DNA from 4 places in the Quatrionicoccus australiensis genome. Region 1 is predicted to be linked to each of the others. Evidence: riboswitches for the same ligand, from Rfam matches in the RefSeq annotation. Region 1 holds a riboswitch; each other region holds the start of a gene.
What was found. A riboswitch is a leader RNA that binds a small molecule or an ion and turns the genes downstream of it on or off. The one in region 1 is predicted to bind cyclic di-GMP.
Positions count from the first base shown of each region.

Region 2: it holds a riboswitch for cyclic di-GMP, as region 1 does, so the genes downstream of both, KI612_RS01085 (hypothetical protein) here and KI612_RS04675 (beta strand repeat-containing protein) in region 1, are expected to answer to the same signal.
Region 3: it holds a riboswitch for cyclic di-GMP, as region 1 does, so the genes downstream of both, KI612_RS01285 (HDOD domain-containing protein) here and KI612_RS04675 (beta strand repeat-containing protein) in region 1, are expected to answer to the same signal.
Region 4: it holds a riboswitch for cyclic di-GMP, as region 1 does, so the genes downstream of both, KI612_RS17445 (M10 family metallopeptidase C-terminal domain-containing protein) here and KI612_RS04675 (beta strand repeat-containing protein) in region 1, are expected to answer to the same signal.

Region 1 is NZ_CP075188.1:957,654-959,849, forward strand. Features, by position in the region: gene KI612_RS04675 (beta strand repeat-containing protein) at 1-1,088, opposite strand, end outside; cyclic di-GMP riboswitch class I at 1,300-1,378, opposite strand; gene KI612_RS04680 (FkbM family methyltransferase) at 1,431-2,196, opposite strand, start outside.
Region 2 is NZ_CP075188.1:229,255-231,450, forward strand. Features, by position in the region: gene KI612_RS01080 (cation acetate symporter) at 1-936, shown strand, start outside; cyclic di-GMP riboswitch class I at 1,089-1,179, shown strand; gene KI612_RS01085 (hypothetical protein) at 1,233-1,640, shown strand; gene KI612_RS19810 (methyl-accepting chemotaxis protein) at 1,671-2,196, shown strand, end outside.
Region 3 is NZ_CP075188.1:277,495-279,690, forward strand. Features, by position in the region: gene KI612_RS01280 (GGDEF domain-containing protein) at 1-400, shown strand, start outside; gene KI612_RS01285 (HDOD domain-containing protein) at 418-1,299, opposite strand; cyclic di-GMP riboswitch class I at 1,373-1,465, opposite strand; gene KI612_RS01290 (VTT domain-containing protein) at 1,699-2,196, shown strand, end outside.
Region 4 is NZ_CP075188.1:3,659,257-3,661,452, reverse strand. Features, by position in the region: gene KI612_RS17455 (50S ribosomal protein L11 methyltransferase) at 1-282, shown strand, start outside; gene leuE (leucine efflux protein LeuE) at 310-957, opposite strand; cyclic di-GMP riboswitch class I at 1,069-1,158, shown strand; gene KI612_RS17445 (M10 family metallopeptidase C-terminal domain-containing protein) at 1,217-2,196, shown strand, end outside.

The DNA of each region.
Region 1 (2,196 bases):
TCGACAGCCGAAACACTGACGTCGGCGCTGGCGCCGAGCAGGGTCAGGCGGTCGGTCGTGCTCGCCGTGCCGATGACAGTGCCGAGGCCGCTGACGGAGAGAACGCCGCTGGAGAGCATCTGGACGCCATCGGTCGTCGTCGAGCCAATGACGGTATCGATACTCGAAACGGCAAGATTGGTCTGGGCCGAAGCCATGGTGACGACTTCAACCGCCGTCGTGCCAACCAGACTTTCGATGCTGGATGTTTCAACGCTGCCGGCGCTGGTGATGTAGACAATATCGCCGGTTCCGGTCGTGCCGATGATGCTTTCGATGCCGCTGATGCGGATGGTCGAGGCCGGGGCGGAAACAATCTGTACTGTGTCAGCACCGCCGCTACCGATCAGCGTTTCCACACCATCGACATTGACTGTTCCGGTAAGCGCGTTGAGCAGGGTGACGGTGTTGACGCCAGCCGTGCTGACGATTGTTTCGAATTTGTCGACGGATACAGCGCCCGCTGTCGCCAGGGTGACTGCATCGGTTCCCGTGGTGCCGATCACGGTTTCAATGCTGCTGATTTCCAGTCCGGTGGAAGCGTTGTCCAGGCGCAGGATGTCGGTGCCGGTCGAGCCGACAACGGAGTCGACATCGGAAATGTTCAGCGTGCCGGCGCCGAGTATGGTGACGGTTTCAGCGGTCGTACTGCCGATCACGCTTTCGATGCGTGAAATGCTGAGCGCGGCGGTGTTGGTGCTCAACTCCAGTGTTTCGCCAGTGCCGGTGGTGCCAACGACTGTTTCAATCAGGTCTATGGTCAGGTTGCCGGTGAGCGGGGAAAGCAGGTTGACCTGGTTAGTGCCGGCCGAACCAGTGATGGTCTCGATCCGGGAGATCGATACCGTGCCGGCGTTGAGCAAGGTGATGGCATCGGCATCGGTCGAGCCGACGATGGTTTCGACGCTGGAGACGCTGAGTGAGCCGCCTGATCCCAGAATTACCGTGTCTTGTCCGGAAGAGCCCTTGATGCTGTTGATTGTTCCATCAATGGTCATGCCATCAATATCGGTGGCGGAATTGACGATGGTTACTTGGGTTACGGACATGGCACACCTCTCAAGATTCGAATCAAGTCACCCGGCAAGGGACTATGGGCACAGACAGCAATTACGATCATTAACGACAGGACGCGAAGAAGCTTTAGGGCTTCTTCGCGCTAAATTCTTCAAGACCGGAACGAGCAAAAACCGCACTGAAACGGCGTGCCTGATCGTTGTTTTGAGGGAATGGGGGTGGGAAACTGAAGCGAGTCTGCTCCAGTGCAACCCAGCCATCCTGTCAATCAGGACCTGAGGCTTTGCGTCCTGCAGTTGCCTGCAGTTTGCCGATTTAATGAGTTTTCTTACTTTCCGAAAACTCCTTCCTTATATTTGAAGTGTAAGGAAATGTCAAGATGGGGTGTTGTTGCTGACTTTCAGGAAGCTGTCGGAGCGGTCGGTGCTGTGGATGGCGATGAAATTCAGGTGGTGTTTGTAGACGCGGTAGCCGTAGTTGGTCAGCAATTCGAAGAGTGCTGTCTGGTCGGTCTTGATGGCTTCGATCATCATCGCCGGCCGGCAGCGTTCGATGATCTGGCGAGCGCCGTCCAGTACTTCGAGTTCCATGCCTTCGACGTCAATCTTGATGAAATCGACCCGGCCAGTTTCGAGTGCGTCGAGTGGAACAAGGCGGACGTTGAAGCAATTTTCCGGGGAGTAGTCGATGGTCTGGCCAATGAATTCGGTACGTTCGCGCTTTTTCAGTTCGAGGCTGCCGAAACTGCCTGGCTTCAGGTAGTCAGGTACCGGGATGTCCAGCGTGCCATGCTCGGCCCCGAGTGCTGCGTGGATGGCGGAGGCGTTGAGGCAATTATTGAGGGCAATGTTGCCGGCCAGTGCGTAGAAAACGCGTTCCTGCGCTTCGATGGCGGTAACCCGTCCCCAGCCGTGCATGGTCTTGGCCCATTCGAGGGTATGCACGCCAAGGTTGGCGCCAGCATCGATGGCGACGACGCCATCGCCGAAGAACTCGCGGCGGGCCTTGAGAATGCTTAGCGCAACGCCGACTTCGACCGGATCAAAATTCGAGTTGTTCAGCAACTGGAAGCCGACGCCATAGGCCTGGTTTTCGCCGACCATGCGGTAGTCGTTGCGGTTCACGATCATGCTGCCATGG
Region 2 (2,196 bases), 730 kb from region 1:
GAATCGCACAAGCTGGGCGAAAAGATGATGGCGCCGGGTTCGCTGATGGCCGATCCGGTCTCTGCCTTCTCACTGTCGCTTGGCCTGCTCTTCGGTACTGCCGGCCTGCCGCACATCATGATGCGCTTCTTCACCGTGCCGAACGCCAAGGAAGCCCGCAAGTCGGTGTTCTACGCGACCGGCTTCATCGGCCTGTTCTTCCTCGTCACCATCATTCTCGGTGCCGGGGCGATCACCATCGTCGGTACCAATGGGGCCTTCTTCGAAGGCGGCCAGGTCGGTGGCAAGCTGATCGGCGGCAACAACATGCCGGTCATGCACCTGGCCAAGGCTGTTGGTGGCGACATCTTCCTCGGCTTCCTGTCGGCCGTCGCCTTCGCCACCATCCTGGCTGTGGTTTCCGGTCTGGCCCTGGCTGGCGCCTCGGCCATCTCGCATGACTTGTATGCCCGCGTGATCAAGAAGGGCACGGCGACCAGCGCGCAGGAAATGAAGGTCACCCGCTTTGCTTCCGTTGGCCTGGGTCTCACCGCCATCCTGCTCGGCATCGCCTTCAAGGATCAGAACGTGCTGTTCCTCGTCGCGCTCGCCTTCGGCGTCGCCTCGTCGGTCAACTTCCCGGTCCTCATCCTGTCCATGTACTGGAAGGGCCTGACCACCCGTGGCGCACTGTGGGGCGGCATTGCCGGCCTGGTGTCGTCGGTGGGTCTGGTTGTCCTGTCGCCGACCGTGTGGGTCAAGATTCTCGGCAACAAGGCCGCGATCTTCCCGTACGACCATCCGGCCATCGTTTCGATGACGCTTGCCTTCTTTGTCACCTGGCTGCTGTCGGTTACCGACAAGAGCGTGCGTGCCAACAAGGAAAAGGAAGCCTACGAAGAGCAGTACATCCGTGCCCAGACCGGCCTTGGCGCTTCGGCGGCATCGGATCACTAAGCAACTCTGCGGGTAAGACTTCGGAGAACAGCAATCCGTCGTCTTTATCCTTTCGGGAGCCTGCGGGCTCCCTTTTTTTGTCCACGGCAAACTGCTTGATTTGCGTCAAATTCGTAAAATCATCATTTATATAAAATACGTCAAGCAATAAGCCGCGAAAAGGGCAACCCCGGTACGAAAGTCCGGGGGCGCAAAGCCACCTGTCTAACGTCTCGCCGAGACCATGAAAGAGGGGCTGCCGTAGCAGGAGTGCTTTGGCATCTTCGCGAACCGATCATCCGTTGTGAAGGTGTCCCATGAGTCTCCCGGCCAACAAAGCCAGCGTTTACAGCACCCTGTTGTTCGGCATCACGCTGGTCGTGACCTTGCCGTTGATCTATTTCACCAATCCCTGGTTCATCCGCGAACTGCTGCCGGCGGTTGGCCTGTCCGAACAGGCCGGCACGACGATAGGCATCGCCCTGATCCTGATTTCGGTCTATTTCGGGCAGCAGGTCCTGTCCTTCGTCATTTTCCGCGACGGTTCGGCCGGTCAGGCCAAGCGAGAGGCGGCCTTGCTCGAGCGGGTACGTCTGGTCGAGCAGGCCGAAGCCGACGTGCGTCGTCAGTTGCAGGCCATGCCGACGCAGTTAGCGCTTGCCCACGGGCATCTGGCTGACGTGGTGACGGTGGCCGAGCACGCCGCGCAGAGTCTGGGCAGCTAGCTGGCAGGCATCGATGCCAGTCTGCTCGAGATGGACCAGGTGGTGACGGCCTCGCTCGACGCCGCCAATGACGATGCGGCGCTGTCCGAGCATGCGGCGGACAACAACGGCGAATTGATTGCCGCGATGCACGGTTACGTCAAGGAACGCATGGCCGACAATGCGGCGAACCAGCAAAAGATCCAGCGCGTCGTTGCCGAAACGCGCGCCCTCAACGAGATTACCGGGCTGATTTCAAATATTTCCAAGCAGACCCGTCTGCTCGCCCTGAATGCCGCCATCGAGGCAGCGCGGGCCGGCGAAGCGGGGCGTGGCTTCTCGGTGGTGGCCGACGAAGTCAGCAAGTTGTCGGGCGACACCGACAAGGCGGTGGAAAAGATTTCGGCCGGCATTTTCCGGGTTGCCGATTCGATCGAAAGTGAATTCTCGTCGCGTCTGGCGATCGAGCAGGCGGCCAAGGAGCAGCTCGTGCTCGAGCGTTTTGCCGGTCAGTTGAGCGGTCTCGGGCAAAGCTATGCCGAGCTGATGGAGGCGCAGCAGGCAATGGCCGGGCATA
Region 3 (2,196 bases), 680 kb from region 1:
CGTCATGATCGACGCCGACCATTTCAAGCAGATCAACGACCGTTTCGGCCACGCCATCGGCGATGCCGTGCTCCGCCATCTGGCCGTGCAACTGAAGGAGAGCCGGCGTAAATCCGATATCTGCGGCCGGCTGGGCGGTGAAGAATTCGCCATGCTCCTGCCCGATACGCCGCTCGGCGAGGCGATGGTGCTGGCCGAGCGCCTCTGTCGCGCCTGCGCCGGACAAACGCTGCGCATCGACGGCGAAACCGTCGTCAACACGGTCAGTATCGGCGTCGCCAGCGAAGGCTATACCATCGAGCACATGCTCAGTTGCGCCGACGAAGCCCTCTATCAGGCCAAGGCGGCGGGGCGAAACCGGGTCATGGCCTGGTCCGACCAGGACGTCGTGGCGACCTGAGGCTGCCGCGCAGTCGTTCAGCTGCGATCGAGGCGTATGGTGTTGAGATCTTCCTCGACATCGCACTGCAGTTCGGCCAGTTCTTCCTCGTCGAAATTGAGGTAGTTGAGGGCGGCGGTGCCGTGCGCCATCCATTCCGTTTCGTCCGGCACATCGAGGAAGCGCGCGATCAGGTGGTCGGCGAGCAGGGAGATCGCGGTCAGGGCGCGCACTTCGTCGCTGACGGTCGACGCGCTGTCGGAGAGGATTTCGAAATTGTGATGCATGCGGATCGCCTTGACGATCAGTTCCGGCAGGTGCCAGTTGTGCGCCAGCATGGCGCCTACCGTTACGTGGTCCGTGCCATGCCGCTCGGTTTCCGTCTCCCACACGGCTTTGGCCGAGCGGTTGGCGATGAGCAGTGTCTCCTTGTAGTCGGGAAAACGCTGCATCAGGATGGGAATGCCGCAATCGTGGAACAGTCCGAAGGTGTAGGCATCCTCCTGGCTGATGCCGGGCACCCGCCGCGCCAGCCGGGTCGACACGGTGGCATGGTAATTCGAACGCTCCCAGAAACGTTCCATGCTGACGCCGTTCGATGACAGCGAGCGTTTCAGCGCCAGGCCGTTGACGATGCACAGGATGTTCTTCAAGCCGAGCACGGCCGCCGCCTTCTGCACTGTCTCGACCTTGTTGCGCAGCGCAAAGATCGGCGAGTTGGCCGTCTTCATCATCGATGCCGCCAGACTGAGATCGCCGCTGATCAGGCGGATGATCTTGTTGAAATCGACATCGGCACAGCGCGCCTCCTTGAGCAGGGCAGCGACAACCACGGGGCAGGGCGGGATGAAAATGGTCTTGAGAATGTCGGAGACGGAGTCGGCGGCAACCTCGGTATTGATGACGGCTTCGTTGAGCATGGCAACAACCTCCAGAGATAACGAACGATTCGGAGATCGAGGGCATCCTGCCCGCACACGCTGCAACTGCCTTGTTGGCAACCCCACTGTCATCGAGCCGGCGGACCGGTTCATTAGACTGGAAGCTTTGCGTCCCCGCCTTTCGACGGGTTTGCCCTGATCAATGAGCCGCCACCTTAGCAGCGCTTTTCGACACACTGTTGCGTTAAATCAAATAACTGTCACAGTCCGTGAAAAGAGCTCCCGTCGGGCGGTCGACCGTTAAAAAAGGCGCTTTTTGCGGCGCCCGATTGCGGCATGGTTGCGACCGATGGCGAAGCTGCTCGTCGCATGCATCGGGGCGTTCAGGAAACCATCCCGGATGCGACAATATCCATCCCAAAAACGGAAGGCGCCGCAATGGACTTCTCCCAGCTCAGTGAATCCCTGCAGCGCGATGCGGTCTGGGTCGTTTTTCTCAACGTGCTGGCGCAACAGGTCGGCCTGCCGGTGCCGGCGGTGCCCACCTTGCTGCTGGCCGGCAGCCTTGCCCTCGGTTCCGGGCAACTGGCCAGCATTCTGGCTGCGGCCATTGTTGCCTCGGTGCTTGCCGACTGGATGTGGTATTTGGCCGGCCGGGCCTTCGGCTACCGGGTGCTGTCCGGGCTGTGCCGCCTGTCGATCAACCCCGGCTCCTGCGTCAGCCAGACGGAAGCGCGCTTCGTGCGCTGGGGGCTTGGCTCGCTGGTCGTGGCCAAGTTCATTCCCGGCTTTTCCACCGTCGCTCCGCCGATTGCCGGCGCCTTGCGCATGCGCTTGCCCGGCTTCCTGCTCGCTGCGGCCACCGGTGCCGCGCTCTGGGCCGGACTGGCGCTGATCACCGGCTGGCTCCTGCGTGACGAGGTGCAAGCGACGATT
Region 4 (2,196 bases), 1.5 Mb from region 1:
GACCCCGATTCGCGCATGCTGCGCGGCTTCCTCGGCGGCCTGGCGGCGCATCTGACGCCGGGCGGCGAGGGCTGGCTGATTCTTTCCGATCTCGCCGAACACCTCGGCCTGCGCTCGCGCGAAGAACTGCAGGGCTGGATTGCCGCCGGCGGCCTGCGCGTCATCGATCGCCTTGACACCCGCCCGCAACACCCGAAGACGCGCGACGCGAGCGACCCGCTGCACGCGGCGCGCGCCGCCGAGGTCACCTCCTTGTGGCGACTCGGGCTGGCGGGCGCATAGTCCGCTCCGGCGATGGTGCCGGCAGCCTTAGCCCAGCGTCGCGCTCGCCAGCTTGATGCCGAAGCCGATGAACAGGCCGCCAACCGCCAGGTTGCCGACTGCCGCCAGGCGTTGCCGTTCGCGGAAATGCCGCGCCAGGTGCGTACCGCCGAAAATCAGTCCGGTCAGGTAAAGCGCGCTGAGGATCTGCACAATCACCCCGAGAATCAGGAAGGACAAGGCCGGGTGCGGATAGTCGTGGGCGACGAACTGGATGAAGAAGGACACGAAAAAGAGGATGGCCTTGGGATTGGTCAGGCTGATCAGCAAGGCCGTGCGAAATGGCCGCGCGGTTTCCAGCGTTGTCGTTTCCAGCTGCGCCTTGCCGGCGCCGCGCCAGGTGCGCCGGGCCGCCCGCAGCAGGTTGATGCCCAGCCAGGCAAGATAGGCGGCTCCAGCGTACTTGAGCGCCATGAACAGGGCCGGCGTGGTTTGCAACAGCGACGAAATCCCGGTCACCGAGAGAATCATCAGCACCGTATCGCCGACAAAGATGCCGCAGGCACCTTGGTAGCCTTTCGCAATGCCCAGGCGCGAGGCGATTGTCATCACGTACAGTGAGTTCGGCCCGGGCAGCAGCACGATGGCGATGGTTCCCAGGACGAAGGTGGCGAGATCGGTGATGCCGTAGAACATGGGTTTGCCCCGTGCGGTAAAAGTGGATTTTACAAGTCCAGGTGACCATATGGGGGGGGATCTGTCCGGGCTTGCTTTAATAATGTAAAAAGTGCTAAAGTTGTCGCATATATCAGTTAAATGCAAAACCGTTCGAAAGGCGGTGACGCAAAGCCACGGGACTACCGCATCGCGAGATGTCAGGTTCGCCGGGTTGCCAGGATGGATGCTTCTCCTGCTCGCTTTGCGCCATTCGTCTTCCTTGCCTTGAGGATTCACGATGGCCGCCAAACCGGTTTACAACGATGCCCAGGTTGTCACTTCGCTGACCAATACGGGTGGTGCCGCATGGCACAGCAGCGTCATCACCTACAATTTTCCGACCAGCATTTCGGCTGCCGCACCCGAGAGCGCCGGCTTTTCGCATGCCACGGCCAGCCAGCAGGCGATGACCGATTACTGGATGCGTGCCTGGGATGATGTGGTCGGTGCTTCCATCGTGCGCATTGCCGATGGTGCGAAGGCCAACATCACGCTGGCCAACAGTTCTGCCCCGTCTTACGCCTATTCGTATTACCCCAGCAGCTATGGTGCCGGCGTTTATCTGAATCCGGCTTACGGTAGCAACTCGGGCACCAACAACCTGGTCAATCCGACGCTGGGCGACTGGGGCGGCATGGCGATCGGCCATGAAATCGGCCATGCCCTCGGGCTGTCGCATCCCGGTGCCTACAACGGTGGCTCACCGACTTACGAGATGAGCGCGGTGTACATGCAGGACAGCCAGCAATACACCATCATGTCTTACTTCACCGCAGCCAAGACCGGCTCCGACTGGATTGCCGGCGACAACAAGGTGCACTACGCGCAAACGCCGATGATGAACGACATCATGGCGCTGCAGGCGCTTTACGGCGTCGATACCTCGACGCGCAGTGGCAATACCGTTTATGGCTTTAACAGCACGTTGACCGGTACGGTTTTCGACTTTGCCGCCAACGCCCATCCGGTACTCTGCATCTATGATGCGGCCGGCAACGACACGCTCGACCTCTCCGGCTTTGCCGGTGCTTCACGCATTTCGCTGGTTGCCGGCAGTTTTTCCAACTGCGATGCAATGACCAACAACATCTCGATCGCCCGCAATGTCGTGATCGAAAATGCCGTTGGCGGTGCCGGCAATGACATCCTGATCGGCAATGCGGCCGACAACATCCTCAATGGCGGCGCTGGCGTCGACAGCATGACCGGTGGCCTGGG